DNA from 2 places in the Streptomyces sp. NPDC043896 genome. Region 1 is predicted to be linked to the other one. Evidence: riboswitches for the same ligand, from Rfam matches in the RefSeq annotation. Region 1 holds a riboswitch; the other holds the start of a gene.
The links. A riboswitch is a leader RNA that binds a small molecule or an ion and turns the genes downstream of it on or off. The one in region 1 is predicted to bind S-adenosylmethionine.
Positions count from the first base shown of each region.

Region 2: linked by a shared signal. The riboswitch ahead of thrC (threonine synthase) and the one ahead of AC069X_RS12675 (aminotransferase class V-fold PLP-dependent enzyme) in region 1 are both predicted to bind S-adenosylmethionine.

Region 1 covers NZ_JBWKEE010000007.1:181,730-197,232, reverse strand. The annotation lists gene AC069X_RS12735 (carbohydrate kinase family protein) at 1-224, shown strand, start outside; gene AC069X_RS12730 (aminotransferase class V-fold PLP-dependent enzyme) at 508-1,887, opposite strand; gene ctaC (aa3-type cytochrome oxidase subunit II) at 2,227-3,201, shown strand; gene ctaD (aa3-type cytochrome oxidase subunit I) at 3,198-4,928, shown strand; gene AC069X_RS12715 (cytochrome c oxidase subunit 4) at 4,925-5,323, shown strand; gene AC069X_RS12710 (L,D-transpeptidase) at 5,458-6,705, shown strand; gene AC069X_RS12705 (hypothetical protein) at 6,816-7,217, opposite strand; gene ctaE (aa3-type cytochrome oxidase subunit III) at 7,404-8,024, shown strand; gene qcrC (cytochrome bc1 complex diheme cytochrome c subunit) at 8,101-8,910, shown strand; gene qcrA (cytochrome bc1 complex Rieske iron-sulfur subunit) at 8,907-9,965, shown strand; gene qcrB (cytochrome bc1 complex cytochrome b subunit) at 9,962-11,599, shown strand; gene trpD (anthranilate phosphoribosyltransferase) at 11,765-12,829, shown strand; SAM riboswitch class IV at 13,019-13,135, shown strand; gene AC069X_RS12675 (aminotransferase class V-fold PLP-dependent enzyme) at 13,361-14,755, shown strand; gene AC069X_RS12670 (Lrp/AsnC family transcriptional regulator) at 14,863-15,144, opposite strand; gene AC069X_RS12665 (rhomboid family intramembrane serine protease) at 15,141-15,503, opposite strand, start outside.
Region 2 covers NZ_JBWKEE010000035.1:52,013-67,515, forward strand. The annotation lists gene AC069X_RS34790 (lipase family protein) at 1-861, opposite strand, end outside; gene AC069X_RS34795 (DUF4031 domain-containing protein) at 948-1,220, opposite strand; gene AC069X_RS34800 (hypothetical protein) at 1,228-1,605, opposite strand; gene murQ (N-acetylmuramic acid 6-phosphate etherase) at 1,753-2,718, shown strand; gene AC069X_RS34810 (PTS transporter subunit EIIC) at 2,772-4,244, shown strand; gene AC069X_RS34815 (hypothetical protein) at 4,245-4,463, opposite strand; gene AC069X_RS34820 (S8 family peptidase) at 4,558-5,751, opposite strand; gene AC069X_RS34825 (protease inhibitor I9 family protein) at 6,128-6,529, shown strand; gene AC069X_RS34830 (LamG domain-containing protein) at 6,551-7,297, opposite strand; gene AC069X_RS34835 (phosphoribosylanthranilate isomerase) at 7,340-7,972, opposite strand; gene groL (chaperonin GroEL) at 8,346-9,965, opposite strand; gene AC069X_RS34845 (cold-shock protein) at 10,281-10,487, opposite strand; gene AC069X_RS34850 (MoaD/ThiS family protein) at 10,871-11,149, opposite strand; gene thrC (threonine synthase) at 11,186-12,460, opposite strand; SAM riboswitch class I at 12,478-12,616, opposite strand; gene AC069X_RS34860 (glucosyl-3-phosphoglycerate synthase) at 12,830-13,780, shown strand; gene AC069X_RS34865 (alpha,alpha-trehalose-phosphate synthase (UDP-forming)) at 13,897-15,372, shown strand.

The sequences.
Region 1 (15,503 bases):
CGGGCGTCGGCGACGCCTTCCGCGCGGGCTTCCTGACGGGCCTCGGCTGGGGCGTCGGCCTGGAGCGGGCCGCGCAGATCGGCTGCATGCTGGCCACGCTGGTCATCGAGACGCTGGGCACCCAGGAGTACACGCTGGCCCGCGCCCACTTCATGGAGCGCTTCACGAAGGCCTACGGCGAAGAGGCTGCCGCCGAGGTCCGCGCGCACCTGGCCGCTGCTTAACGCAGCCCTCGCGCGGTGCGGCGCCGGGGCGCCGCCCTACCGGCTTCGCGCCGCTGAGCCGGCCTCCGGCCGTCGGGTGCGGGGCGGGGCCGGTTTCCCTGGTTGAGCCCGGTGGGCCGGGTGCGGGTGGTGGGCCGCTGCGCGGGCTTGGCCCCTGCCCGCCCTTCACCCGTTCTCAGGGGCGCTGCCCCTGGCCCCCCGGTACGGGCGCTTCGCGCCCGTCGCCTCAATCGCCGGCGGGGCTGGAATCCCCAGCCCCGTCCCCGGCGGCGTTCCGGAGGGATCACGCGTCGCGGCGGACCGCGTACGCCACCCCCGCGTCGCGGGGGGATTCGCCCAGGTAGGTGTGGCCGCGCATGGCGCACCACGCCGGGATGTCCAGGCGGGCCACCTCGTCGTCGGAGACGACCGTGACGGTGCCGCCGACCGGGACCGTGGCGATGGCCCGGGCCAGCTCGATCACCGGCTGCGGACAGCGCAGCCCCAGCGCGTCGACCTCCACGGCGTCGGCCACCGGGGCCACCGGGGCCGGTTCCGAGACGCCGAGCTTCTCCCGGACCCCCGCCACCGCGCCCGGCAGTACCTCCAGGAAGCCGTTGACCTCGTCGGCGGAGGTGCCCGGCGGCAGGGAGACCCGTACGTTCCCCTCCGACAGCACGCCCATCGCCCGCAGCACGTGACTGGGGGTCAGCGTGGAGCTGGTGCAGGAGGAGCCCGAGGAGACGGAGTACCCCGCCCGGTCCAGCTCGTGGAGCAGGGTCTCGCCGTCGACGTACAGGCAGGAGAAGGTCACCAGGTGGGGCAGGCGCCGGTCCGCGTCACCGACCACCTCGACGTCGGGCACCAGGCGGACCACCCGCCGGCGCAGCCGGTCCACCAGGATCCGCAGCCGCGCGGCCTCCGCGTCCGCCTCCGCCCGCACCGCCCGCAGCGAGGCCGCCGCCGCGACGACGGCGGGGAGGTTGACGAAGCCGGGGGAGCGGCCCGACTCCCTTTCGTCGGCGGGGCCTTGGGGGGAGAAGCGGACCCCCTTGCGGACGGCGAGCAGGCCGACCCCGGGCGGGCCGCCCCACTTGTGGGCGCTGGCCGCCAGGACGGACCACGCGCCCTCCACCCGGCCCCAGCCCAGCGACTGGGCGGCGTCCACCAGCAACGGCACCCCGGCGGCCGCGCAGACCTCGGCCACCTCCGCCACCGGCTGGACGGTGCCCACCTCGTGATTGGCCGACTGGAGACACGCCAGAGCCGTGGTCGAGCCGAGCGCGGCTTCGTATCCGGCGGACGACACCGAGCCGAGCCGGTCCACCGGGACCTCCGTCACCGTGCCGCCGGCCGCCGCGTGGGCGTCCGCCGCGTGGAGGACGGAGCTGTGCTCCACCGCGGATACGACCAGATGGCCGCCGACGCGCCGGCGCCCCGCGAGCACTCCCGCCATGCCCGTGTGAACCGCGTGCGTCCCCGAAGGAGTGAATACGAGCTCGTCGGCGCGGCATCCCACCGCCTCGGCCGCCGCCTCGCGCGCCGCGTCCAGCAGCAGCCTGGCCCGCCGTCCCTCCCGGTAGAGCCGGGCGGGGTCCGCCCAGCCCTCGTCCAGGGCGGCCTGGAGCGCCTGCCGGGCGACGGGATGGAGGGGAGCGGCGGACGCGGTGTCGAAGTACGGCATCCGGCCACGGTAGATGGTGGCCCGGCCGGGGGCGGGACCCCGCCCCGCGAGCGCGCCCCGGCCCGCCCGTCTCAGCCCCGGCCCCGCCCCGTTCAGGGACCGTCAGATGCCGCCCGGAGCCAGCCGTTCAGGGCCGTTCGGCCCGTCCCCCGTACGGCGGATCCATCCCTTCGGGGGCAGTAGCGGCGCGTTGGGCACCCTCCCCGCGCGACCCCAAATAGCGTCCAGTAGGGTTTGGTCCGCATAAACATCCAAACCCCTGCCTGCGTCAGGGCCGGCGACCGACCCGAACACGGCCGCGGCCGGCCGCGCGGGCCGAGACTCTCGGGAAGGCGCTACGTGAGTCCCTACGGCTCCGACCGCTCGCCGCGGCGCCCGATGCGGCGGAAGCTGCTGCAGGCGCTGACTGCGGGCGTGGTCCTGGCGACCGCCACTGGTTGCTCGTACACCTGGAAAGACTTCCCCCGCCTCGGAATGCCCACCCCGGTCACGGAGGAGGCGCCTCGCATCCTCTCCCTGTGGCAGGGATCCTGGGCGGCCGCTCTCATCACGGGCATCCTGGTGTGGGGCCTGATCATGTGGAGCGTCATCTTCCACCGGCGTAGCCGGACGAAGATCGAGGTCCCCGCGCAGACCCGGTACAACATGCCCATCGAGGCGCTGTACACCGTGGTCCCGCTCATCATCGTCTCGGTGCTCTTCTACTTCACCGCGCGCGATGAGTCGAAGCTGCTCTCCCTCTCCGCCAAGCCGGCGCACACGATCAACGTGATCGGCTACCAGTGGAGCTGGGGCTTCAACTACGTGGAGAACGTCGACGGCGATGCCGCGACCCCGAAGGCGGGCGAGACCCCGAAGGAACTCGCCTCCCTCCCGGACCGCTTCATCAAGGCCTTCCCCGCGGGCGCCGAGGGCGTCTACGAGAAGGGCGTTCCCGGCGACCGGAACCCGGACACCAACAACCCGGGGCCGACCCTCTACCTGCCCAAGGGCGAGAAGGTCCGCTTCATCCTGTCGTCGAACGACGTGATCCACTCGTTCTGGGTGGTGCCCTTCCTGTTCAAGCAGGACGTCATCCCCGGTCACACCAACGTCTTCGAGGTCACCCCGACCCAGGAAGGCACCTTCATGGGCAAGTGTGCCGAGCTCTGCGGTGTCGACCACTCCCGCATGCTCTTCAACGTGAAGGTCGTCTCCCCCGCGGAGTACAAGGCTCACCTGAAGCAGCTGGCGGAGAAGGGGCAGACCGGCTTCCTGCCGGCCGGCATCAAGCAGACTGACCCCGCCCGGAATGCGGAGACGAACAAACTGTGAGCATCCTCAACGAATCCCAGGGTGCCGCCGCAGCTGACTCGTACGAGAACGAGCTGCCGGTGCGGCGCAAGCAGCCGGGCAACGTGGTCGTGAAGTGGCTCACCACCACCGACCACAAGACCATCGGCACGATGTACCTGGTCACCTCGTTCGTGTTCTTCATCATCGGCGGTCTGCTGGCGCTCTTCATGCGCGCCGAGCTGGCCCGTCCGGGCACGCAGATCATGTCGAACGAGCAGTTCAACCAGGCGTTCACCATGCATGGCACGATCATGCTGCTGATGTTCGCCACCCCGCTGTTCGCGGGCTTCGCCAACTGGATCATGCCGCTGCAGATCGGCGCGCCCGACGTGGCGTTCCCGCGGCTGAACATGTTCGCGTACTGGCTGTACCTCTTCGGCTCGACCATCGCGGTGGCCGGCTTCGTGACGCCGAACGGCGCCGCCGACTTCGGCTGGTTCGCCTACTCCCCGCTGTCGGACGCCGTCCGTTCGCCGGGCATCGGCGCCGACATGTGGATCATGGGTCTGGCCTTCTCCGGCTTCGGCACGATCCTCGGCTCGGTCAACTTCATCACCACGATCATCTGCATGCGCGCTCCGGGCATGACGATGTTCCGCATGCCGATCTTCACCTGGAACGTGCTGCTGACCGGTGTCCTGGTCCTGCTCGCCTTCCCGGTCCTCGCCGCCGCGCTCTTCGCGCTGGAGGCCGACCGCAAGTTCGGCGCGCACGTCTTCGACGCGGCCAATGGCGGCGCACTGCTGTGGCAGCACCTCTTCTGGTTCTTCGGACACCCAGAGGTGTACATCATCGCGCTGCCGTTCTTCGGCATCATCTCCGAGGTCATCCCGGTCTTCTCGCGCAAGCCGATGTTCGGTTACATCGGTCTGATCGCCGCGACGATCGCGATCGCCGGCCTCTCGGTGACCGTGTGGGCCCACCACATGTACGTCACCGGCGGTGTGCTGCTGCCGTTCTTCTCCTTCATGACCTTCCTGATCGCGGTCCCGACCGGTGTGAAGTTCTTCAACTGGATCGGCACCATGTGGAAGGGCTCGCTGTCCTTCGAGACCCCGATGCTCTGGGCCGTCGGCTTCCTGATCACCTTCACCTTCGGTGGTCTGACCGGCGTCATCCTGGCCTCGCCCCCGATGGACTTCCACGTCTCCGACTCGTACTTCGTCGTCGCGCACTTCCACTACGTCATCTTCGGCACCGTGGTCTTCGCGATGTTCTCCGGCTTCCACTTCTGGTGGCCGAAGTTCACGGGCAAGATGCTGGACGAGCGCCTCGGCAAGATCACCTTCTGGACGCTGTTCATCGGCTTCCACGGCACCTTCCTGGTGCAGCACTGGCTGGGCGCCGAGGGCATGCCGCGTCGTTACGCGGACTACCTCGCGGCCGACGGCTTCACCGCGCTGAACACGATCTCCACGATCAGCTCGTTCCTGCTGGGCCTGTCGATGCTTCCCTTCATGTACAACGTCTGGAAGACGGCGAAGTACGGCAAGAAGATCGAGGTCGACGACCCGTGGGGCTACGGCCGTTCGCTCGAGTGGGCGACGTCCTGCCCGCCGCCGCGGCACAACTTCCTCACCCTGCCGCGCATCCGCAGTGAATCGCCGGCGTTCGACCTGCACCACCCGGAGATCGCGGCCCTCGACCACCTCGAGGACCACGCCCCGGCGAAGGCCGTCACCGGTGGCAAGGAGGCCGGCAAGTGAAGATCCAGGGCAAGATGTTCCTCTGGCTCTCCGTCTTCATCCTGATCATGACCGTCGTGTACGGCGTCTGGTCCAAGGAGCCGGTCGGAACCACCGCTCTCGCGCTGTCCTTCGGCCTGAGCGCCATGATCGGCTACTACCTGGCCTTCACGGCCAAGCGCGTGGACGAGATGGCCCAGGACAACCTGGAGGCCGACGTCGCCGACGAGGCGGGCGAGCTGGGGTTCTTCTCCCCGCACAGCTGGCAGCCGCTCTCGCTGGCCATCGGTGGCGCGCTCGCGTTCATGGGCGTCATCTTCGGCTGGTGGCTCATGTACTTCTCGGCCCCGATCATCCTGATCGGCCTGTGGGGCTGGGTGTACGAGTACTACCGCGGTGAGAACCAGAACCAGTAACGCCGGCATGCGGCACCGCACCGCGGCCCGCCGCGGTGCCTGAGGGGCCCGGACACCTTTTCGGAGGAGTCCGGGCCCCTCGTTTGCAGTCACCCCGCGCGCTGGATTTGTCATACCTTCATAGCGTTGGGCGCATGAAGCACTCACCGCGTCTTTGGACGGTACTCAGCTGCTCCCTGCTGGTCGCGTCCCTCGGGGCCGGCGCCACCGCATGCGGGTCCGGCGACAACAACCCGCTGTCCGCCCGCCCGTACGACGCGGGCGACCAGGTCGTCTTCAACCAGCCCCCCGGCGGCCGCGCCGCCGACCCCGACAAGGCCCTGGAGGTCACCCTCAAGGGAGCCGAGGCGCGGATCACCGACGTGATGGCCGTGGACACCCACGGACGCCGCCTGGCGGGCGAACTCTCCGCCAAGGGCGACCGCTGGCACAGCACCGTCCCGATGGCGGCCGGCGTGCGCTACACCGTCACCGTGAGCACGGAGGACCAGCGAGGGGCCCCGGGCCAGCGCACGATGACCTTCGAGACCACCCCGGCCAAGAAGGTCCTCAAGGTCGAATTCGGCCCGGACGAGGGCAAGTACGGCGTCGGACAGCCCCTCACGGCCGAGCTCAACGAGCCCGTCAAGGACAAGGCCGCCCGCGCCGTCGTCGAACGGGCCCTGGTCGTCGACGCGCCGCCCGGGGTCGAGGGCGCCTGGCACTGGGTGGACGACAAGAACCTGCACTACCGCCCGAAGGACTACTGGCCCGCCCACACCACCGTCTCCGTACGGAGCAACCTGGAGGGCATCAAGGTCTCCGACGAGCTCCACGGAGCCGCCTCCAAGCCCCTGAAGCTGGAGATCGGCGACCGGGTCGAGGTCACCACCGACGCCGCCTCGCACTACCTCACGTTCGAGCGCAACGGAGAAGTGATCAACACCATCCCGGTCACCACCGGCAAGCCCGGCTTCTCCACCCGCAACGGGGTCAAGGTGGTGCTCGGCAAGCAGTACTACGTACGGATGCGCGGCGACACCGTCGGAATCGGCGGCAGCGAGTACTACAACTTGCCCGTCTACTACGCCACCCGGGTGACGTGGAGCGGTGAATACGTGCACGCCGCGCCGTGGTCCATCGGCTCCCACGGCTACGCGAACGTCAGCCACGGCTGCACCGGCATGAGCACCGGCAACGCCGCGTGGTTCTACGAGAACATCACCGAGGGCGACATCGTCAAGGTGATCAACAGCATCGGCGACGACATGGACACCTTCGGGAACGGCTTCGGCGACTGGAACATGGAGTGGAAGGAGTGGCGCGAGGGCAGCGCCCTCCTCAAGGGCACCCAGGAAGGCCGCAGCCCCGTCGACCAGGCCCGACTGCGTCCCACCGTCTGAGAGCCCCGCAGAAGCCCGTACGGGCCCGCGGGCGGCCGGAGAGCCGTCCCGCGGGCCCGTGTTCACGTCCCGGGCGCCCCGCGCGTACCGGGCGCCGCCCTCGCGGCGCCTCAGGCGTCCAGGGACAGCCGCGGCCGCAGCAGCCCCGCGAGGGTCTCCGGGAAGTCCACCGGGTCCACCGGAAGGGTGACCGCCGCGTCGGCCCGGCTCCACGTGGCCAGCCAGGCGTCCTGCGGCCGCCCCATCAGCAGCAGCACCGGGGGACACCGGAAGATCTCGTCCTTGATCTGCCGGCACACGCCCATGCCCCCGGCCGGAACCGCTTCCCCGTCCAGCACGCAGACGTCGACGCCGCCCGCGTCCAGCTCCTTGAGGACGGCTGGAAGCGTGGCGCACTCCAGGAACTCCACCGGCGGCAGGTCCGGCGCGGGCCTGCGCCCGGCGGCCAGCCGCACCTGCTCCCGGGTACCCGCGTCGTCGCTGTAGACCAGAACCCGCGCAGTCGCCCGCATTTCGTCCTCCACCTGGCCGTGAATCACGCTGATGATGCGCGGGATGCTACTCCGTCCGACCGGCTGTCAACATCGGTTCCGGCAGCCTCGCCTCCGGGCATCTGATGGGCCGTTCGGGCCTTGCACACCCCCCTGACACTCCGAACGGCACCCCCCGGGGTGAGGGCGGGATAAGCGACCGACATAATGTCGGTCGTGGCGACAGCAACGACAGTAGATACCGGGCACGCGCACCCGACGGTCAACCGGCCGAACCTCGTCAGCGTCGGAACCATCATCTGGTTGAGTTCCGAGCTGATGTTCTTCGCGGCCCTTTTCGCGATGTACTTCACCCTGCGATCCGTGACGGGCGCCGAGTACTGGACAGCAGAGGCCTCGGCCTTGAACCTGCCCTTCTCGGCGACGAACACCACGATCCTGGTGCTCTCCTCCCTCACCTGCCAGCTCGGCGTGTTCGCCGCCGAGCGCGGTGACGTGAAGAAGCTCCGGACGTGGTTCATCATCACGTTCGTCATGGGTGCGATCTTCATTGGCGGCCAGGTGTTCGAGTACACCGAGCTGGTCAAGCACGAGGGCATGTCCCTCTCGTCCGGGCCGTACGGCACGGTCTTCTACCTGACCACCGGCTTCCACGGTCTGCACGTGACGGGCGGTCTCATCGCCTTCCTGCTGGTCCTCGGCCGGACGTACGCGGCCAAGAGGTTCACCCACGAACAGGCCACGTCGGCCATCGTCGTGTCCTACTACTGGCACTTCGTCGATGTCGTCTGGATCGGCCTCTTCGCCACGATCTACCTGATCAAGTAGCGATCACGTCGCCGGGCCCGGCTCGGCACACCATCCAGAAACACCGACGCAGAAGATCCTGACACCGGGGTAATCCGTGAAAAAGCTCTCCGCACGACGACGCCATCCGCTGGCGGCGGTCGTCGTTCTACTCTTCGCGCTGGCGGTCACGGGGGGGCTGTACGCCGCCTTCGCGCCCGCGGGCAAGGCGCAGGCCGATGAAACCGCCCAGTCCCTCGCCATCGAGGAGGGCAAGAAGCTCTACGCCGTGGGCTGCGCAAGCTGCCACGGAACCGGCGGTCAGGGTTCCACTGACGGCCCCAGCCTGGTCGGCGTCGGCTCCGCGGCCGTCGACTTCCAGGTGAGCACGGGCCGCATGCCCGCCCAGCAGCCCGGCGCCCAGGTGCCGAAGAAGCCGAACATCTACACCCAGCCCCAGATCGACCAGCTCGCGGCGTACATCGCTTCGCTGGGTGCCGGCCCGATCACGCCGACCAAGAAGCAGTACGACCCGGCCGGTGCCGACATCGCCGCAGGTGGCGAGCTGTTCCGCAACAACTGCGCGCAGTGCCACAACTTCACCGGTGAGGGTGGCGCGCTGACGAACGGCAAGTACGCCCCGAACCTCGAGGACGTCTCGCCGAAGCACATCTACGAGGCCATGCTCACCGGCCCGCAGAACATGCCCTCCTTCCCCGACGCCACCATGCCGGAGAAGCAGAAGAAGGACATCATCGCGTACCTCGAGAACGTCAACGGCGAGAAGTCCACCAGCCCCGGTGGCCTCAAGCTCGGCGGCCTCGGTCCCGTCTCCGAGGGTCTGTTCGGCTGGATCTTCGGCCTGGGTGCGCTGATCGCTGTTGCCGTCTGGGTCGCGGCCCACACCGCTAAGGCCAAGAAGTCATGAGTAGCCAAGACATTCCCGAAGACAAGCACCTGCCGAGCGAGCAGGGCGACGCGCACCACGGTGCCGTAGCGGTCGCGGACGACCCGTTCGCGGACCCGGGCCTCCCGGTCCACAAGCCGCGCATCCAGGACATCGACGAGCGGGCGGCCAAGCGCTCCGAGCGCACGGTCGCGATGCTGTTCACGCTGTCGATGCTGGCCACGATCGGCTTCATCGCCTCGTTCGTGACCATCCCGGTCGACAAGATCGTGTACATCTTCCCCATCGGGAAGGTCAGCGCGCTGAACTTCGCGCTCGGCATGACGCTGGGCACGGCCCTGTTCTGCATCGGCGCCGGCGCGGTCCACTGGGCCCGCACCCTGATGTCCGACGTCGAGGTCGCCGACGAGCGCCACGAGATCGCCGCCTCCCCGGAGGTCAAGGCGAAGGTCATGCAGGACTTCGCCGACGGTGCGAACGAGTCCGGCATCGGCCGCCGCCCGCTGATCCGCAACACGATGCTCGGCGCCCTGGCCCTGCTGCCGCTCTCCGCCGTCGTGATCCTGCGCGACCTGGGCCCGCTGCCCGAGGACAAGCTGCGCAAGACCCTGTGGTCCAAGGGCAAGCTGCTCATCAACCAGAACACGATGGAGCCGCTGCGTCCCGAGGACGTCCTGGTCGGTTCGCTGACCTTCGCCATGCCGGAAGGCCTGGAGGAGGACCAGCACGACTTCCAGACGCAGATCGCCAAGGCCGCCCTGATGATCGTCCGCATCCAGCCGGAGGACATCAAGGACAAGCAGGAGCTGGAGTGGTCCCACGACGGCATCGTGGCCTTCTCCAAGATCTGCACCCACGTCGGCTGCCCGATCAGCCTGTACGAGCAGCAGACGCACCACGTGCTGTGCCCGTGCCACCAGTCCACCTTCGACCTCTCCGACGGCGCCCGTGTCATCTTCGGCCCGGCCGGTCACGCGCTTCCGCAGCTGCGGATCGGCGTGAATAGCGAAGGCTTCCTCGAGGCGCACGGCGACTTCGAAGAGCCCGTCGGTCCTGCATTCTGGGAGCGCGGATGAGCACCTCCACGAACACCTCGGCCGGCCCGGCGCGCAACGCGTCGCGCGGTGAGCGCGTAGCCGACTGGGCGGACGGCCGCCTGGGCATCTACGGCCTCGCCAAGGCCAACATGCGCAAGATCTTCCCGGACCACTGGTCCTTCATGCTGGGTGAGATCTGCCTCTACAGCTTCATCATCATCATCCTCACGGGTGTGTACCTGACGCTGTTCTTCCACCCGAGCATGAACGAGGTCGTGTACCACGGCTCGTACGTGCCGATGCAGGGCGTCCTGATGTCCGAGGCCTTCGCCTCGACCCTGGACATCAGCTTCGACGTCCGCGGTGGTCTGCTGATCCGCCAGATCCACCACTGGGCGGCGCTGATCTTCGTCGCGGCCATGGTCGTGCACATGATGCGCGTCTTCTTCACCGGCGCGTTCCGCAAGCCGCGTGAGATCAACTGGATCTTCGGCTTCCTGCTGCTGGTCCTCGGCATGTTCACCGGCTTCACCGGTTACTCGCTGCCGGACGACCTGCTCTCGGGCACCGGTGTCCGCTTCATGCAGGGCGCCATCCTGTCGGTCCCGGTCGTCGGCACCTACCTGTCGATGTTCCTCTTCGGCGGGGAGTTCCCGGGCGGCGACTTCGTCGCGCGCTTCTACTCGGTGCACATCCTGCTGCTGCCCGGCATCATGATGGGTCTGCTGGTCGCGCACCTGATCCTGGTGTTCTTCCACAAGCACACCCAGTTCGCCGGCCCCGGCAAGACGAACAACAACGTCGTCGGCATGCCGCTGCTGCCGGTCTACATGGCCAAGGCCGGAGGCTTCTTCTTCCTGGTCTTCGGTGTCATCGCGGCCATCGCGGCGATCGCCTCGATCAACCCGATCTGGGCGCTCGGCCCGTACCGCCCGGACCACGTGTCCACCGGTGCGCAGCCCGACTGGTACATGGGTATGCCGGAAGGCCTCATCCGAGCCATGCCGGGCTGGGAGATCAACCTGTGGGGCCACACGCTCGTCCTGGGCGTGTTCATCCCGCTGATCCTCTTCCCGCTGGTCCTCGGTGCGATCGCCGTCTGGCCGTTCATCGAGTCCTGGGTCACCGGCGACAAGCGCGAGCACCACATCCTGGACCGCCCGCGCAACGTCCCGACCCGTACGGCCTTCGGTGTCGCCTGGATCTCGGAGTACATCGTGCTCCTCATCGGCGGCGGCAACGACATGTTCGCCCAGTACTTCCACCTGTCGATCAACGCGATCACGTGGTTCGTCCGGATCGGCTTCTTCGTCGTCCCGGTCCTGGCCTTCATCGTCACCAAGCGGATCTGCCTCGGCCTGCAGCGCCGGGACCACGACAAGGTGCTGCACGGTCGCGAGACCGGCATCATCAAGCGTCTGCCGCACGGTGAGTTCGTCGAGGTCCACGAGCCGCTGTCGCAGGGCAAGCTGCACACCCTCACCGCGCACGAGCAGTACAAGCCGGTCGAGATCGGCCCGACGGTCGACGAGAACGGCGTCGAGCGCAAGGTGACGCGCAGCGAGAAGCTCCGCGCGAAGCTCAGCAAGGGCTTCTACGCGGAGAACAACCAGATTCCGAAGCCCACGGTGGAGGAGTACAAGGAGATCCAGGCCGGACACGGCCACCACTGATCTCCGGCATGACCGCTTGAGGGATCGGTTCCGGCCAATCCTGGTGTCGCCACAGCGAGAGCCCCGTCCAGACACTGGACGGGGCTCTTCGCGGTCTCCGGGGCTGGATAGGCTGAGATCCTTCCCATTCGGCGTGGAAACCCATGTGAGCAGCAGGAGCGGACCATGAACGTTGCGACCCCGGCAGGCGGCGACAGCGTGGCGGCCCGCAGCTGGCCGGGCATCCTGGAAGCGCTGGTCAGCCGTCAGGACCTCGCCAGCGAGGACACCGCCTGGGCGATGGAACGGATCATGCGCGGCGAGGCCACGGACGCGCAGATCGCGGGCTTCGCGCTGGCCCTCCGGGCCAAGGGCGAGACCGTGGCGGAGTACACGGGGCTGGTCCGGACGATGTACGCCCACGCCAACCTGATCGAGGTGCCCGGGCGGACCGTGGACATCGTCGGCACCGGCGGCGACGGTGCCAAGACGGTCAACATCTCGACCATGTCCGCCATCGTGGCGGCCGGCGCGGGCGCCAAGGTCGTCAAGCACGGCAACCGGGCCGCTTCCTCCGCCAGCGGCTCCTCGGACGTGCTGGAGAAGCTGGGCGTCAACCTCGCCCTGACCCCGGAACGGGTGGCGCAGGTGGCGGAGGAGGCCGGCATCACCTTCTGTGCCGCCGTCGTCTTCCACCCGGCCCTGCGGTACGCGGCCTCGGCCCGCCGGGACCTGGGGGTGCGCACCGCGTTCAACGGCCTGGGCCCGCTCACCAACCCCGCCCGGGTCAAGGCGCAGGCGGTCGGTGTCGCGGACGGGAGGCTGGCCCCGATCATGGCCGGGGTGCTCGCCGAACGGAACACCTCCGCCCTGGTCTTCCGCGGTGACGACGGCCTGGACGAGCTGACCACCACCGGGACCTCCCGGGTGTGGTGGGTCCGCGACGGCGAGGTCACGGAGCACGCCTTCGACCCGCGTGACGTCGGCATCGAGACGGTCGACATCTCGGCGCTGCGCGGCGGCGACCCGTCGTACAACGCGGACGTCGCCCGCCGCCTGCTGGCGGGGGAGACGGGCCCGGTCCGCGACGCCGTGCTGCTGAACTCCGCGTCGGCCCTGGTGGCCCTGGACCCCGGCACGGGCACGCTGGAGGAGCAGCTCGCGGCGGCCATGGCCCGTGCGGCCGAGGCCATCGACTCCGGTTCCGCCCGGGCGGCGCTGGAGCGCTGGGTGGCGGCCAGCAACGCGTAACCCCGGCCGGGCGTCGGGTGCACGGGAGCCGTCCCGGGTCCGGCGGCCGGAGGCCGGCGCAGCCGGTCGAAGCCCCGGAGGCCGCCCGCGGCCGAGCGGTGCGAGAGCGGCGTGAGAGAAGGAGACCCCGGTCCACGATGTGGACCGGGGTCTTGCGCGTGCGGGATCTTGTGGCAGGATGCTCTCCAAGGTCACGAGTGACAGCGTTTTGGCCCCGGCTTGCTGTCCGGCAACCCTCCTTCCGTGGCGGGGTGCCCCGGGTGATGACCAGGTCGTAGGCAGAGAGGTCTACGGCAAGCGCGGATCCCTCGACACCAGGGGTCCTGGTCTCTCGAGGAGCGTTTTCCGTGAGCAAGCGAATGCGATAGGGCGACTCCGCCCCTTCTTCCACCCTCGGATCAGGGTCGTTTCCGCGTACCCCCGATCAGTCCGAGGCATTTCCCGTACCCCCGACGGCCGCCGTCACGCGCCGCCGTACCCGCGTACGGGCACACCGAAGCCATTCAGCCCTGCCTGCCGGGAGATACCGCCATGTCCGCATCCCTGAACGCCGCCGCCACCGCCGCCTCCTCCTCCGCCTGCGCCGACGCCCCTGCCTGCGCCGAGCCGCTGGCCGTTCTGGGCCGGGACGTCACCGTCCCGCTGGTCACCGGCGGCGAGGTCACGTACGCCGCCCTCGACTACGCGGCGAGCGCCCCCGCGCTCCAGCGGGTCTGGGACGACGTCGCCGCGTACGCCCCGTACTACGGCAGCGTCCACCGCGGCGCCGGCTACCTCTCGCAGCTGTCCACCGACCTCTTCGAGCAGAGCCGGGCCACGGTCGCCCGGTTCCTCGACTGCCGGCCCTCCGACCAGGTGGTCTTCACCCGGTCCACCACCGACTCCCTCAACCTGCTCGCCGCCGCGCTGCCCGCCGACTGCCGGGTGTTCGTCTTCGAGACCGAGCACCATGCCTCGCTGCTGCCCTGGGGCGACGCCCGGGTCACCTGCCTCGACGCCCCGCGCACCCCCGGCGAGGCCGTCGCCACCCTGGAGCGCGCCCTGGCCGACCGCGAGCCGTACGGTCCGGCGCTGGTCTGCGTCACCGGCGCCTCCAACGTCACCGGAGAGCTGTGGCCGGTGAAGGAGCTCGCCGCCGCCGCGCACGCCCACGGCGCCCGGATCGTGCTGGACGCCGCCCAGCTGGCCCCCCACCACCCCGTCTCCGTCCGGGAGCTCGACGTGGACTGGGTCGCCTTCTCGGGGCACAAGCTGTACGCCCCCTTCGGCTCGGGCGTGCTGGCCGGCCGCGCCGACTGGCTCCAGGAGGCGGAGCCGTACCTCGCGGGCGGCGGCGCCTCCCGCAAGGTCGCCCGCCGCGAGGACGGCGGCGTCGACGTCGAGTGGCACACCACCGCCGCGCGCCACGAGGCCGGCTCCCCGAACGTCATCGGCGTCTACTCCATCGCCTCCGCCTGCCGCGCGCTGGAGGAGGCCGGCTTCGAGAACCTCGTCGCCCGGGAGGAGCACCTCATCGCGAAGGTCCGGGAGGGTCTGGCGGAGGTCCCGGCGGTGCGGGTGCTGTCGCTGTTCGGGGACGACGCCCCGCGCGTCGGCGTCATCTCGTTCGTGGTCGACGGCTGGAACAGCTCGCACTTCGCGGCGGCGCTGTCGGCCGAGTACGGGATCGGGGTGCGGGACGGGCTCTTCTGCGCGCACCCTCTGGTACGGACCCTGCTGGGCAGCGAGCCGCAGGCCCAGGGGGAGTGCGGGGCGCCGGAGGCGGCGCCGGGGGAGCGCTCGCTGAACGCGATCCGGGTCAGCTTCGGGGCCGGCACGCCGGACGAACACGTGGAGCGCTTCGTCCGCGCGGTGCGGGAGCTGGTCGAGGACGGCGCGAAGTGGCAGTACCGCACCGAAGAGGGCCGCTGCGTCCCGGCCGTGTAGTGCCGCACCGGGGCGGCGGCCGCGCGCCGGTCGGCCCCGACACCCGTGGGGGCCGGACCTTCCGGCCCCGCGCGGCGGGAACCCGGCGTACCGGCCCGGTGAGAGGGCTACGCGTCGAGGCCGATGGCGAAGGCGGCTTCCAGGTCGTGCTGGGAGTACGTACGGAACGCCACGTGCGTGTCGGTCGCCTCCACGCCCGGGATCTTGCTGATGCGCCCGGGGATGATGTCGGCGAGGTTCTCGTGACGGGCCACGCGGACCAGCGCGATCAGGTCGTACGTACCGGTGACGGAGTAGACCTCGCTGACGCTGTCCAGCTGGGCGATGGACTCCGCGATCTCGGGGATGCGGTCCACGCTGGTCTTGATGAGCACGATCGCGGTGATCACGGTTGGCTGTCTCCCTCGCCGGCAGTCACTGGTCTCCTCACTCTAGTCGCACGGCGATACCGCCCCCACGCGTAGAGGAACCCGAGGGAGAAGCCCACGACATGGGCCAGGTAGGCCACTCCCGGACCGCTCTCCGCACGGTGCGCGGCCAGCCACTGGAGGCCGAACCAGAACAGCAGCACGATCCACGCCGGGAACCGCAGCGGCAGGAAGAGGAGGAACGGGAACAGGCTCGTCACCCGGGCCCGCGGGAAGAGGCACAGGAAGGCCCCCAGCGCCGCCGAGATCGCCCCGGACGCCCCGACCAGGGTCTGGTCCGAGGAGGCGTTGGCCGCCGCGTAGGCGGCGAGGGCGAGGTA
Region 2 (15,503 bases), on a different contig from region 1:
CACCAGCAGGTCGACGCAGGCGACCCCGCCCAGGCTGTGCGCGATCACGGTGACCGCGTCTCCGGGGGTGTTCTCCAGCGTCCGCTTGATCTGGTCGCGTACGCCCTGGCCACGGGCCTGGTACTTCAGGATGTCGCCGATGGCCGGCAGCGCGGCGTCGCCCCACGCCCCGCGGCGGTGGCGGCCGCGCCAGCCGGCGGGCCGGGCGAGGGCCCTGGCGAGGAAGCCGCCGACGGACCGGCCTTCGGCGTACAGCTCGGTGCCGAGGACGGCGAGCAGTTCGTCGCGCACGATGCCGGAGACCTCGCCGCCCCGGTCGAAGGAGAGGGCGAGGGTCATGGCCACCACCGCGCGGGCCACGGCGCGCCGGTGCTCGGTGCCGTCGGCGTCCGCGGTGGCGGCGGCGTCGTGGAGTTCGGGCGCGCCGACCACGACCCGCAGCGCCTCGGTGAACTCCTCGGCCAGGCCGCGCGCGGCGAAGGCCTCGACCACCGCGGGCCCCGGTACGTAGCCGGTGATCTCGGCGAGGAACTCGTCCGAGGGCGGCAGTCCGAAGCCGAAGCCGGTTTCGGGGGCGGGCTGGAGGCCGAGCAGCCGCAGTTCGTACCAGGGGTCCTCGTACAGGACGTCCCAGACGGCGATCTCGTCGTCCTCCGGCGCACCGCCGCGCGACTGGTGGTAGCGGGGGACGGAGGCCCCGTCGAGGGTCATGGCCGCGCCCTGCTCCCTGCCCCAGAAGCAGCCGCGGACCTCCAGGCCGGGCCGGATGTCCGCGAGCCGGGCCCGGACCGCGCCGAAGGTCTCCTTGTACGAGGCCTCCCGGACCCCTGTCCCGTGTACGAACAGCACTGACCGACGCACGATCCCCCTCATGCCGATACGAGTGGCCGAACCGCGGTCATCCTAGTCCAGCAAATCGCCCTGGAAGCAGGAGAGATGACGGGCATTCAGGCCACTGGCGGGCGATGTTTCGGCCGTCGCAGGCCCGCCGCCGTGAGGCGGCGGACCAGTTCCTTGCTGCCGATCTCGACCGCGCCCGCCGCGACCGCGTCCGCGTAGCGGTGCGAGGGCACGTCGTAGTGGTCCCGCTCGAAGGCCCGCGGCGGGCAGCCGATGCCCGCCGCGAAGGCGTGCAGTTCCTCGTACGAGACGTCGCTGACCAGGTGCGACCACATGCGCCCGTGGCCCGGCCAGACCGGCGGGTCGATGTACACCGTCACCGGCGGCTCACCGGCCCGGGTGGAAGACGGGGCCGAGACCGCCCACGGCCGCCACCTTCACCCCGGCTTCCGAGCACACCCAGTGCGGGTCGGGCCCCAGCTCCGGTTCCACGTCGAGCGCGTGCGGTTCACCGTGCGCGCAGACGGGGCACAGGGGCCAGCGCCCGTACTTCTCCAGCAGGGCGTCCTTCACGTCCTGCGCGACGAGTCCGGCGAGGTAGTCGACTCCTTCCGGCCACTGCTCCACCCACCACCGGCGGTGCGTGACCGAGTCCTCGACGAGGGAGACGACATCGGCATCGGCGACCTCACCGGCGGCGAGATCGGCGAGAACGAGGGCACGGGCGACATGCAGCGCCTGTTCGAGGGGGGTCGCGTGGTCCATGGGCTCATTGTCAACCCGCACCCGCCGCCAGACGAAGAGTCCCTTTGCATATATTTTGCTCCGATTTTCTACTATTCAGGCTCTGCGGCATCGGAGCGCGGGGCGTGCCTTCTTGCCCCCGGCCCCGCCGGAAAATAGGTTCCAGCCGTGAGCGAGAACCGCACGACCGCGTACACCGCACTCCGCGCCCAGCTCGACACGCTGACCACCGAGGCCTTCCGCCCCGAGCTCGCGGAGATCGACCGGCTCTCCACCCTGGAGATCGCCCGCGTCATGAACGCCGAGGACGCCACCGTCCCCGCCGCCGTCGCCGCGCGGCTGGAGGAGATCGCCGCCGCCGTCGACGCCATCGCCGAACGGATGGCCCGCGGCGGCCGGCTCGTCTACGCGGGCGCCGGCACCGCCGGGCGGCTCGGGGTGCTGGACGCCAGCGAGTGCCCGCCCACCTTCAACACCGACCCGGCGCAGGTCGTCGGCCTGATCGCGGGAGGCCCCGAGGCCGTGCTGAGGGCCGTCGAGGGCGCCGAGGACTCGCGCGAGCTGGCCGCCGCCGACCTCACCGCCCTCGGCCTGACCCGCGAGGACACCGTCGTCGGCGTCTCCGCCTCCGGCCGCACCCCGTACGCGGTCGGCGCGGTCGAGTTCGCCCGTGCGCGCGGCGCGCTCACCGTCGGCCTGTCCTGCAACGCCGGGTCCGCCCTCGCGGCGGCCGCCGAGCACGGCATCGAGGTGGTCGTCGGGCCCGAGCTGCTCGCCGGCTCCACCCGGCTGAAGGCCGGCACGGCGCAGAAGCTCGTACTGAACCTGATCTCGACGGTCACGATGATCCGCCTCGGCAAGACGTACGGGAACCTCATGGTCGACGTACGCGCCTCGAACGAGAAGCTGCGCGCCCGCTCCCGCCGCATCGTCGCGCTGGCCACCGGCGCGCCCGACGCGGAGATCGAGGCCGCCCTCGCGCAGACCGGCGGCGAGGTGAAGGACGCCGTCCTCGTCGTCCTCGGCGGGGTCGACGGCGCGGAGGCCGCCCGTCTGCTCGCCGCGTCCGGCGGGCACCTGCGCGAAGCCCTCGCCCGTACCCGGAGAGACCGCAAGGACCGCAAGGACCGGTAGGACCGGCAGGACCGGCAGGACCCGCCCGCTATCCCCCCACGCAAGGCGAGTAGATGTCCACTGACAAGAACCGCGCCACGGCCGCAGCGATCCTCCCCCTGGTCGGCGGCCCGGACAACATCGGCTCCGTCGCCCACTGCATGACCCGGCTGCGGATCGGCCTGCACGACCGCTCCCTCGTGGACGACGCCGCGCTGCGGGCGGTGCCCGGGGTGCTGGGCGTGGTCGAGGACGACACGTACCAGATCGTGCTGGGTCCCGGCGCCGTCGCCCGGATCACCCCCGAGTTCGAGGCGCTCGTCGAGGAGGGCCGCTCGGCCGGCCCGCGGCCCGTCACCGCCGAGGAGCTCGCCGGCCGGGGCGCCGCGCTGAAGGAGGCGCGCAAGGCACGCAACTCCACCCCCTTCAAGCTCCTCCTGCGCCGCATCGCGAACGTCTTCGTCCCGCTGATCCCCGCCCTCATCGGATGCGGGGTCATCGCGGGTCTGAACGGCCTGCTCACCAACCTCGGCTGGGCCCCGGCCGTGGTCCCGGCGCTCGCCGCGATCGCGTCCGGGTTCATGTCGCTGATCGCGGTCTTCGTCGGTTTCAACACCGCGAAGGAGTTCGGCGGCACCCCCGTCCTCGGCGGGGCCGTCGCCGCCGTCATCGTCTTCCCGGGAGTGGCCCGCATCGACGCCTTCGGCGAGCACCTCTCCCCCGGCCAGGGCGGGGTCATCGGCGCGCTGGCCGCGGCCCTGCTCGCCGTGCGGGTGGAGCGGTGGTGCCGGCGCTGGGTGCCGGAAACCCTGGACGTGCTGGTCACACCGACCCTCACGGTCCTCGTCACCGGCCTGGTCACCCTCTTCGGCCTGATGTTCCTCGCCGGTGAGGTGGCCGCCGCGATCGGCGCCTTCGCGAACTGGCTGCTGACCGCCGGCGGGGCCCTCGCCGGGCTGGTCCTCGGCGGCCTCTTCCTGCCGCTGGTGATGCTGGGCCTGCACCAGGCCCTGATCCCCATCCACACCACCCTCATCGAGCAGTCCGGCCACACCGTCCTGCTGCCGATCCTCGCCATGGCGGGCGCGGGCCAGGTCGGCGCGGCCATCGCCGTCTACTGCCGCCTCCCGCGCAACGGCTCGGTCCGCACCACCATCAAGTCGGCGCTCCCGGCCGGCTTCCTGGGGGTCGGCGAGCCGCTGATCTACGGGGTCTCGCTGCCGCTGGGCCGCCCGTTCGTCACCGCCTGCGTCGGCGGCGCGGCGGGCGGGGCCTTCGTCGGGCTGTGCAACCAGCTGGGCGTGGCCTTCGGTTCGACGGCCATCGGCCCCTCCGGCTGGGCTCTGTTCCCGCTGCTGGACGGTACGTCGGGCATGGGCGTGACCGTCGCCGTCTACGGGGGCGGCCTCGCGGTGGGCTATCTGGTCGGCTTCGCCGCGACGTACTTCTTCGGCTTCACGAAGCGGATGCTGGCCGAGCTCGACTCCGACCCGGGGCCCGCCGCTCCGGCCGGCCCCACCGCGTCCAAGGAGGCGGTACCGGCCTGATCAGCCGCCCCCGCGCTGGTGCAGTACGGCGGCCAGCCGCAGCGCGGTCTCGATGTTGCAGCGGCCGAGGTCGACCAGCGGCAGCCCGTACGAACCGGCGGCCGAGACCCGCTCCACGTCCAGCGACGGGAAGACCACCCCCACCCCGTGGAGGGCGTCCTTCAGCTGCCGTACGGCCTCCTCGGCCGCCCGCATCCGCTCCTGCGGGGTGAACGTCATGACGTGCCGCCTTTCCACTCCGGGTGTTCGGGTCCGGCACACAGAGTGGCGATCAAGGGCCCGGGGTTCAACCGGGCCCTCGGCGCCGGGAACGTCAGAGACCGGAGGTGAACAGCAGCTCGTTCGGGGTACCCGGGCTGACGGAGGACAGGACGTCCTTGGAGGACCCGTGGTGCAGGAAGGCGGCGATGGCCGCGGGGAGTTCGGCCGGGTGGGCCTGCTTGTGGAGCACGGCGACGCCCGCGACGTGCGGCGCGGCCATCGAGGTGCCGTTCAGGGCGATGCCGCCGCCGCCCAGCTTCGCGGAGACGATCTCCTGCCCGGGCGCGTAGAGGGAGACGCAAGAGCCGTAGTTGGAGAAGGAGGTCTCCTGGTCGTGGCGGTTGCTCGCCGCGACCGTCACCACGCGCGCCGCCGACGCGGGCGAGACGTTGCAGGCGTCCTGCGCGTCGTTGCCCGCCGCGATGACCGGCAGGACCCCCGCGTCGGAGAGGGCGGTGGCGGCGTGGTTGAGGGCCTCGGACCTCGGGCCGCCGAGGGAGCCGTTGAGCACGGCGGGCTGCTTGGCGTTCCTGGCCACCCAGTCCATGCCCGCGATCATCCCGGCGTAGGAGCCGCGGCCGTCACAGCCGAGGACGCGGACGCTGACGAGGTTCGCCTTGTGGGCCACGCCGTACGTGGCTCCGGCGACCGTGCCCGCGACGTGCGTGCCGTGGCCGTTGCAGTCCTGGCCGCGCTGGGTCGCGGCGTCGGGCATGGCGTCGTAGCCGAACCGGGCGCGGCCGCCGAACTCGGGGTGCGCGTAGTCGATGCCGGTGTCCAGGATGTACGCGGTGACGCCGGCGCCGCTGCCGCCCACGGTGAAGTCGTCGTCCAGCGGCAGCCTCCGCTGGTCGATCCGGTCCAGGCCCCAGCTCGCGGAGGGCGCCCTGGTCGTGCCGGGCGCGGCCGGCACCGGTACGGAGGCCACCCGCGTGTCCTCCTCGACGGCCTTCACCCCGGGGCTCACCCGGATCGCCTCCAGCTGGAGCGGGGTGAGGGGGACCGCGAATCCGTTGAGGGCGGAGGAGTAGACGTGCCGGGGCTTCAGCTTGAGCTGCCCGGCCAGTTGGGCCGCGTCGACGCCCTGGGCGAGGGTGACGATGTACTCGCCGGGCACGGCGTCGGCGGAGGTCTGCAGCGGCGCCGGGGTCGGCTCCGGGGTGTCCGCGGAGGTGGCCGTGCCGGCGGCGACGACCGGGGCGAGGGCGAGGAGGGCGGCGGTGGCGGCACGGGCGATCAGGCGCATGGGGGAACTCCCAAGGGGCGGCGCGACAGGGGGGAGCCGCCCCCGTGCGATGCCGTGAACACGCCGCGGAGGGCGGCCGTCCTCTTCATCGGTGCGCCTCCGGCCGGCACTTGAACCCACCGGCCCGCACGGCCCACGGACCCTGCGGCGCCCTCGGGAGCCGTCCCGCGCCCCCTGGAGAAAGGATCCTTCCCGGTTGACGCCCAGGGCCCGCCACCTGCCGCGACCGTCCACGCGCCGGCCCGGCAAGTTCACCCGTACGGGGAGCGGCGCACGCGCCCGGCGAGGGGGCGCACGCCCCGTTCACCCCCGCGCCCGTACGCCACGCCCGCCGGGGTCGTTGACCGGGCCCGGCGGGCGTGATGGCCTCGCGGTCATGCGCATTCGCCCGAGCCGGTCCCTGTCCCTGCCGACGGCCCGCACGGCCGTCGCGGCCGCGGCACTGGCCGCCGTGGCCGCACTGCCCGTACTGCCGCTCCTGCCGCTGCTCCCCGCGCTGCCCGCCCACGCCGAGGCCGGCGCCACCGCCGGCGCGCCGGGGGCCTTCGCCGCCGGGGAACCGGCCGCGGACCAGCCGTCGTACCTCGTCACCGTCCACGAGGGCCTCGACCCGGCGGCCGTCGCCGGGGCCTACGGGATCCGGCCGACGCAGGTGTTCCACAGCGTGGCCAACGGCTTCGCCGCCCGCCTCTCCCCCGAACAGGTCGAGGCCCTGCGGGCGACGCCGGTGGTGGTGTCCGTCGAGGAGGACGGCCAGGCCGTGGGCGTGCCCGCCTGACGGCAGGAGACTGCTCCGCCGCTACGCCCGGTGGACGCGCAGCTCTGAGACCTCGTACGACATCTCGGTGAGCCCCGGGCCGGGCGCGGGGTGGTAGCGGCCCGCGGAGACGGACAGGTTGACGATGAGGTACGCGTGCCAGCCGCGGCCGACGCCCCGGCCGTCGGAGTAGACGCGCAGGCCGTTCACCCACCAGATGACGGACCTACGGCCGAACTCCACCTTCAGGTCGAGCCACGCGCCGGGGTGGACGGTGGGGTCGCGGAGGTAGCGGTGGGCCTCGCGGACGTGGTTGGACAGTTCCAGCATGTCCGGGTTGTCGGGGTGGTACTCGAAGACGTCGATCTCCTGGCCGCCGTCCCGCCAGGTCCAGATGGCGGGCCAGGCACCGATCTCCACCGGCAGCCGGACGCGGGCTTCCAGGACGTCGCCGGTGCGGACCTCGAAGCCCTGGTCGCTGCCCTCGGTGGTGAGCAGCCCGGCGTCCCAGTTGCCGTCGGGGCGCAGGGTCGCGCGGAAGGTGCCGCCGCGGCTGTAGGCGGGGTCGGCGGTGAGGTGGTCGAGTTTGTTGTCGCCGGGGTTGACGGGGCCGCCGTCGGGATAGGCCCAGGAGCGGCCGGCCACCCATTGGGTGGTGGAGGAGAAGTCGGCGGTGAAGACGGGGGTGCGGCGCGGGGTGAACACGGGCAGCAGTCCGCCGCCTCCGCCGCCCGAGGGGGCGAGGCGGCGGGTCAGGCGCCGCAGCCAGCCGTACGTTTCCGGGTCCATGCGGCGGTTGTGCCCGCCGGGCCCGCCCCCAACCCCCCGTTCTCACTCAGAGTAATCACATGAACGCGCTGCTTCGATGAAGGCGCGGATCAGTTCGGGGGACTTCACCCCGCGCTCGCGCTCGACCCCGCTGGAGACGTCCACGCCCCAGGCGCCGGTGGCGCGCACCGCTTCGGCGACGTTGCCCGGGGCGAGCCCGCCGGCCAGCAGCCACCGCCCCCCGGGTGCCGTGAACTGCTCGGATCCCCAGTTCCAGGGCTTGCCGGAGCCCGGGTCGGGGGCGTCGATGAGGAGCAGGTCCTCCCCGTACTCGCCGCAGCGCCCGACGTGCTCGGCGGTGGCGCGCAGCAGGGTGCGCCCGGGAGCGCGCAGGCGCGCGTAGTACTCGGCGGGCTCGTCGCCGTGCAGCTGTACGCCGCGCACGCCGCTCTCCTCGGCGAGCCGGCGCACCTCCTCCAGGGACTGCCCGCGGAACACCCCGACGGTCAGCACCCCGTCCGGCACCCGCGCGGCCAGCTCCCGCGCCAGGGCGGCGCCGACGGTACGGGGGCTGCCGGGTGCGAGGACGAACCCGACGGCGTCGGCCCCGGCCTCCACCGCCACGTCGACGTCGTGCGGGGTCTTCAGCCCGCAGATCTTGACGAAGGGGGTCCCGCGCTCGCTGCTTTCGCTCATGCCCCGAGTCAAACAGACCCGCCTCCACCCCGCCGATACGTCCCACCCTCCGGGCGGCCGCGGCGGCCCGGACGGCCCGGGGCTCAAGTCCCGAGAGTCCGAGCGCTTTGTCTGTGGAATGGGTGGTGGGCGGAGCCCACCACCACCCACCGCCCTTACCGAACCCCGCCCATACCAGGACGGATGACGATCCGTGATCGACTTGCCACGGAGGGACATGAGGCTCTGACTTGCGGCTGGAAACGAATTCGGCCCCCGCCGGTGCGCCAACACCGGACGAGGGCCTGCCCAACGGAAACGCCCGAGGGCGGCACCCCCTCCGCCGGGAAGGGGTGCCGCCCTCGTTCGAGAACAGCCGATCAGCCGGGGCCGATCAGAAGTCCATGTCACCGCCCGGCATGCCGCCCGGAGCGGCGGCGGCCTTCTCCGGCTTGTCGGCGATGACGGCCTCGGTGGTCAGGAAGAGCGCGGCGATGGACGCGGCGTTCTGCAGCGCGGAGCGCGTGACCTTCGCCGGGTCGATGATGCCCTCGGCGATCATGTCGACGTACTCGCCGGTGGCGGCGTTCAGACCGTGGCCGACGGCCAGGTTGCGCACCTTCTCCACGACGACGCCACCCTCGAGACCACCGTTGACGGCGATCTGCTTCAGCGGGGCCTCCAGCGCGAGCTTCACGGCGTTGGCGCCGGTCGCCTCGTCACCGGTGAGCTCCAGCTTCTCGAAGACCGAGGAGGCCTGCAGCAGGGCCACGCCACCACCGGCGACGATGCCCTCCTCGACGGCCGCCTTCGCGTTGCGGACGGCGTCCTCGATGCGGTGCTTGCGCTCCTTGAGCTCGACCTCGGTCGCGGCACCGGCCTTGATGACGGCCACGCCGCCGGCCAGCTTCGCGAGGCGCTCCTGGAGCTTCTCGCGGTCGTAGTCCGAGTCGGAGTTCTCGATCTCGGCGCGGATCTGGTTGACGCGGCCCTGGACCTGGTCGCTGTCACCGGCACCGTCGACGATGGTGGTCTCGTCCTTGGTGATGACGACCTTGCGGGCGCGGCCGAGCAGGTCGAGACCGGCGTTCTCCAGCTTGAGGCCGACCTCCTCGGAGATGACCGTGCCGCCCGTGAGGATGGCGATGTCGCCGAGCATGGCCTTGCGGCGGTCGCCGAAGCCCGGGGCCTTGACGGCGACGGACTTGAAGGTGCCGCGGATCTTGTTGACGACCAGGGTCGACAGGGCCTCGCCCTCGACGTCCTCGGCGATGATCAGCAGCGGCTTGCCGGACTGCATGACCTTCTCCAGGAGCGGCAGCAGGTCCTTGACCGAGCCGATCTTGGAGTTGACGATCAGGATGTACGGGTCGTCGAGGGACGCCTCCATACGCTCCATGTCGGTGGCGAAGTACGCCGAGATGTAGCCCTTGTCGAAGCGCATGCCCTCGGTGAGCTCCAGCTCCAGACCGAAGGTCTGGGACTCCTCGACGGTGATGACGCCTTCCTTGCCGACCTTGTCCATGGCCTCGGCGATGAGCTCGCCGATCTGGGTGTCGGCGGCGGAGATGGAGGCCGTGGAAGCGATCTGCTCCTTGGTCTCGACGTCCTTGGCCTGGGCCAGCAGGGCGGCGGAGACGGCCTCGACGGCCTTCTCGATACCGCGCTTGAGGGCCATCGGGTTGGCGCCGGCGGCTACGTTGCGCAGACCCTCGCGGACGAGCGCCTGGGCGAGGACGGTCGCGGTGGTCGTACCGTCACCGGCGACGTCGTCCGTCTTCTTGGCGACTTCCTTGACCAGCTCGGCGCCGATCTTCTCGTACGGGTCCTCGAGCTCGATCTCCTTGGCGATGGAGACGCCGTCGTTGGTGATCGTGGGGGCGCCCCACTTCTTCTCAAGGACGACGTTGCGACCCTTGGGGCCAAGGGTGACCTTGACGGCGTCGGCGAGCTGGTTCATGCCACGCTCGAGACCGCGCCGGGCCTCCTCGTTGAACGAAATGATCTTGGCCATGTGAAGTGGTCCTCCCGGACAGGGGTGGATTGCTCCGGACCGCGCCCGCGCCCGCGACGGACGGCCTGCGGACCCGGCGGTTCCTTCCCGCCGGACCCTGCGGGCCTCACCGGCCCGGTCCTCGTCTGAGTAGCACTCTCACCGGGAGAGTGCTAACGCCAATGATTAGCACTCGACCCCCACGAGTGCAAGCGGCTTCAGGCAACACGCGGGCGACGTGCGGGCGACACGCACGAGGGGCCCACATCCCTGTCCAGGATGTGGGCCCCTCATGCGTCTGTGCGTGCGTCGGTGGCCGATCGCGTTCGCTCCGACTCAGCCGGCCGCGAGCTTGACCATGTCCGCCTGCGGACCCTTCTGGCCCTGCGAGATCTCGAACTCGACCCGCTGACCCTCTTCAAGGGTGCGGTATCCGTCCATCTGGATGGCGCTGTAGTGGACGAACACATCCGCACCACCGTCGACCGCGATGAAGCCGTAGCCCTTCTCCGCGTTGAACCACTTGACGGTGCCCTGAGCCATGCCTAACTCCCCTATTACTGGCCCTTGCGCGGGACCGCACTTCGCGATCCCGGGTCAGAACTTGCGCCGGAACGCCTCGACCGCGGCTGAATGTATCCGCACCGGTGCTGTCAGCAACAGGTCAATCCGACGAGAAATCTGGACACACGGAAAGCTGGAAATAGAGTGAAAATTTGGCATATTCCAGGGCAACTCGGGCCAGACAAGCCGCACCAAAGGCCCAAAAGGCGCGCGCATGTTGACTGAATGTCAACCATCCGTCCGTCCGCTCATATGCGGCGGGCATGGACAACGGAGGGGACTGCCCCAACTCTACCGCGCCCAATCAAGCAGAATTGCCCCCTCCGCTTATTGGCGGAGGGGGCAATTCTGATTTGAACGCGTCAGCAGCCGCCCGCGACGGCGGGGATGATCGAGACGCCGGCGCCGTCCGGCGTCGCCGCCTGCAAGCCGCCCTCGAAGCGCACGTCGTCGTCGTTGACGTAGACGTTCACGAAGCGGCGCAGCTTGCCCTGGTCGTCCAGGACGCGCGCGGCGATGCCCGGGTGGTTCTTCTCCAGGGACTCGATGACCTCGGCCAGGGTCGCGCCCTCGGCCGGGACCTCGGCGGCGCCGCCGGTGTAGGTGCGCAGGATGGTGGGGATGCGGACGTTGACGCTCATGGCGCTACCGCCTTTCCGGGTGTGTCAGGGGGAGGGTCAGGCCAGGCCGGCGGCGCGGAACGCGTCCAGGCTCGGGCGGATGGTGGCGGTCTGGCCGCTGTCCGCGGCCACCGCCTCCAGGGTCTTGAGGCCGTCACCGGTGTTCAGGACCACGGTGGTCAGCGCCGGGTCGAGCTGACCGTTCTCGATGAGCTTCTTCGTCACGCCGACGGTCACGCCGCCCGCGGTCTCGGCGAAGATGCCCTCGGCGCGCGCCAGGATCTTGATCGCCTCGACGACCTGCTCGTCGGTGACGTCCTCCACGTAGCCGCCGGTGCGGCGCGCGATGTCCAGGACGTACGGGCCGTCCGCCGGGTTGCCGATGGCCAGGGACTTGGCGATGGTGTTCGGCTTCTGCGGGCGGACCACGTCGTGACCGGCCTTGAAGGCGGTGGACACCGGGGAGCAGCCCTCGGCCTGGGCACCGAAGATCTTGTACGGCTTGTCCTCGACGAGACCGAGCTTGATCAGCTCCTGGAGGCCCTTGTCGATCTTCGTCAGCTGGGAGCCGGACGCGATCGGGATGACGAGCTGGTCGGGCAGCTGCCAGCCGAGCTGCTCGCAGATCTCGTACGCCAGGGTCTTGGAACCCTCGCCGTAGTAGGGGCGCAGGTTGACGTTGACGAAGCCCCAGCCCTCGCCCAGCGGGTCGCCGATGAGCTCGGAGCAGAAGCGGTTCACGTCGTCGTAGTTGCCCTCGATGCCGACCAGGTCGCCACCGTAGACACCGGCCATGACGACCTTGCCCTGCTCCAGGTCGTGCGGGATGAACACGCAGGAGCGGAAGCCGGCGCGGGCGGCCGCGGCGCCGACGGCGCCGGCCAGGTTGCCGGTGGAGGAGCAGGAGAGGGTGGTGAAGCCGAAGGCGCGGGCGGCCTCGACGGCGATCGCGACGACGCGGTCCTTGAAGGAGTGCGTCGGGTTGCCGGAGTCGTCCTTGACGTAGAGCTTGCCGGTGACGCCCAGCTCCTTGGCCAGGTTCTCGGCGTCCACGAGCTTGGTGAAGCCGGGGTTCAGGCTCGGCTTGGAGGCCACGTCCGCCGGGACGGGCAGCAGCGGCGCGTAGCGCCAGATGTTGTTCGGGCCCGCCTCGATCGCCGCGCGCAGGGCCTCCGGGTCGCCGAGCGGGAGCTCGTAGGCGACTTCCAGGGGGCCGAAGCACTCGACGCAGGCGAAGATGGGGCCGAGCTCGAAACGGGTACCGCACTCGCGACAGGAAAGTCCGGTGGCGGGTCCGAGGTCGACAGAGGTGGCGACAGTCTGTGCAGCCATGATGGCGAGGCCCTTTCTCCTCATCTTCCCCATGGCGCACTTCGCCATGAGACGGAATTGGCACCTTCCCTAGCCGGGGCCCCGCGCGTGCGAGAACCGACTGGAGGGTTGCCGGGGCTTCAACGGGCCGTGTCCCTCTGCCCCTCTGGATGAGCGGTATGGCACCGGCACACGCGCTCTCTGGCGCGCCGGTGCGTTTGTGCGCGGGACCCCCGGCATGCGGTGGTCTCTCGCGTTGTTCAAGACTGTAACCGAAGGGACGGGTGGTTGAGACAGCCGTCCGAACCGCGAGATGGATCACAATTCGGCCGAAAACCGCCGAGTGTGACGTGTCGGGTATGCCGCAGATAAGCGCAGGGAGTGCTGAGAGTGCTGGATGAGGTGGAGCGCTGGCTGGCAGACCGCTCCTGGTCCGCCGCCGACCGACCGCTCGACCAGCTGCTCGACCGGAAACGGGCGGCCGGGACGACGGTGAGCGTGGTGCTGCCCGCGCTCGACGAGGAGGCCACCGTCGGGGAGATCGTCGAGATCATCCGGCGGGACCTGATCGAGGCCCCGGCCGTCCCCCTGGTGGACGAGCTGGTGGTCGTCGACTCGGGCTCCACCGACCGCACGGCCGAGGTCGCGGCCAAGGCCGGCGCGCGCGTCGTGCACCGGGACGAGATCCTGCCCCGGATCCCCGCCCTGCCCGGCAAGGGCGAGGTCCTGTGGCGCTCGCTCCTGGCCACCACCGGGGACGTCGTCTGCTTCGTCGACGCCGACCTGCGCGACTTCGACTCCGCCTTCGTCTCCGGGATCGTCGGCCCGCTGCTCACCGACCCGCAGGTGCAGTTCGTCAAGGCGATGTACGACCGCCCCCTCGGGGACGCCCCCGGCCAGGGCGGCCGCGTCACGGAGCTGGTGGCCCGCCCGCTCCTGAACCTCCACTGGCCCCAGCTGGCCGGCTTCGTCCAGCCGCTGGGCGGCGAGTACGCCGTACGCCGCTCCCTGCTGGAACGCCTGCCCTTCCCCGTCGGGTACGGGGTGGAGCTGGGCCTGCTGGTGGACGCGCTGCACACGGTCGGGCTCGACGCGCTGGCCCAGGTGGACGTCGGGGTCCGGCTGCACCGCCACCAGGACGGACAGGCGCTCGGCCGGATGGCCGCGGCGATCTACCGCACCGCGCAGCTGCGGCTCTCGCGCGGGCACCTCGTACGGCCGGAGCTGACGCAGTTCGAGCGCGGGCCGGACGGGTTCGTTCCGCGCACGTACGCCGTCGACACGGAGGAGCGGCCGCCGATGGCGGGCGTCAAGGAGTACGCGGGCCGACGCGTGGCGTGACCGGGGGCGGGGGCGGCAGGGGGGCCGGGCAACCCGACCGTGCCCTTGACCAGGACGTGACGAACCGGACATTTACCGGACGTTTGAGCGAGGAGGACCCGGGCTAGGTTCGCGGCATGGCTTCCCCTGCACCCAAGGCTTCCCAGGTACTCGTCGCCGCCAACCGCGGCCCGCTCTCCTACGCCCTCGCCGACGACGGCGGCCTCACCGCCCGGCGCGGCGGCGGCGGCCTCGTCTCCGGCCTGTCCGCGGCCCTCGCGAGCCGGCCCGAGGCCCTGTGGATCTGCGCCGCCCTCTCCGAAGCCGACCGGGAGGCGGTCCGCCGCGGCGTGTCCGAGCCGGGCGTCCGGATGCTGGACATCGATCCCGAGGTGTACGACGACGCCTACAACGGCATCGCGAACTCCGTCCTCTGGTTCACCCACCACCACCTGTACGACGTCCCGCGCGAGCCCGTCTTCGACGCCGGGTTCCGGCGGCGCTGGGACTCGTACACCGCCTACAACCAGGCCTTCGCCGAAGCCCTCGCCGAGGAGGCCGCCGAAGGCGCCTCGGTCCTCGTCCAGGACTACCACCTGGCTCTGGTCCCGGGAGCCCTGCGCGAACTCCGCCCCGACCTGCGGATCGCACACTTCACGCACACCCCGTGGGCGTCGCGCGAGTTCCTCGACATGCTCCCGGACGACATCCGCGGCCGGCTGGTGTGGGGCATGCTCGGCGCGGACGTCGTCGGCTTCCACACCTGGGCCTGGGCGCACTCCTTCATGGCCGGCGCCCACCTCGACGACGAGCGGGGCATCGCCGAGCCGAAGTTCCCGGCCGGGGTGGAACCGTCGAAGGCCCGGTACGTGGACAAGCACCCCTTGGGCCCCGTACGGCACAGGCGGACCTACGTCAGGGTCTTCAGCCTCGGAGTCGACGCGGACGACCTGCGTGCGCTGGCCCACCGCCCCGAGGTCGACGACAAGCTGGCGGGGCTGCGCACGGAGGTCGGCGACCGCAAGACGATCGTCCGGGTCGACCGCACCGAACTGTCGAAGAACATCCTGCGCGGCCTCCTCGCCTACCGCGAGCTGCTGACCGTGCACCCCGAGTGGCGCGGCCGCGTCGTCCACCTCGCGTCGGCCTACCCCTCGCGGCAGGACCTGGAGGTGTACCGGGACTACACGGCGTCGGTGCGCGAACTGGCCGAGGAGATCAACGCCGAGTTCGCCACGGACGACTGGCAGCCGGTCCTCGTCTCCGTACAGGACGACTTCGCCCGCTCCCTGGCCGCGTACCGGCTGGCGGACGTGGCGCTGATCAACCCGGTGCGGGACGGCATGAACCTGGTGGCGAAGGAGATCCCGGTCGTCTCGGAGGCGGGCTGCGCCCTGGTCCTGTCGACGGGCGCGGGAGCGTACGAGGAACTCCGCGCGGACGCCCTGACGGTCAACCCGTACGACGTCTCGGCCACGGCCGAAGCCCTCCACGAAGCCCTGACCATGCCGGCGGAGGAACGGGCGGAACGCACGAAGCGCCTGGCGGCATCCGCCACGGCCCTCCCCCCGACGGCCTGGTTCGAAGCCCAGCTGGCAGCCCTGGAGGCCTGACGGCGCGGCGGGGGCGCGGGCGCGGGCGCGGGCCCTCTGGGGGGCGACTCGCGCGCAGGCCCGCTATCTCCCCCTCGACCCCCCGGGGCGGGGCGGTGGTTGCCCACCCGCCCCCGGGTGCGGGTGGGTGG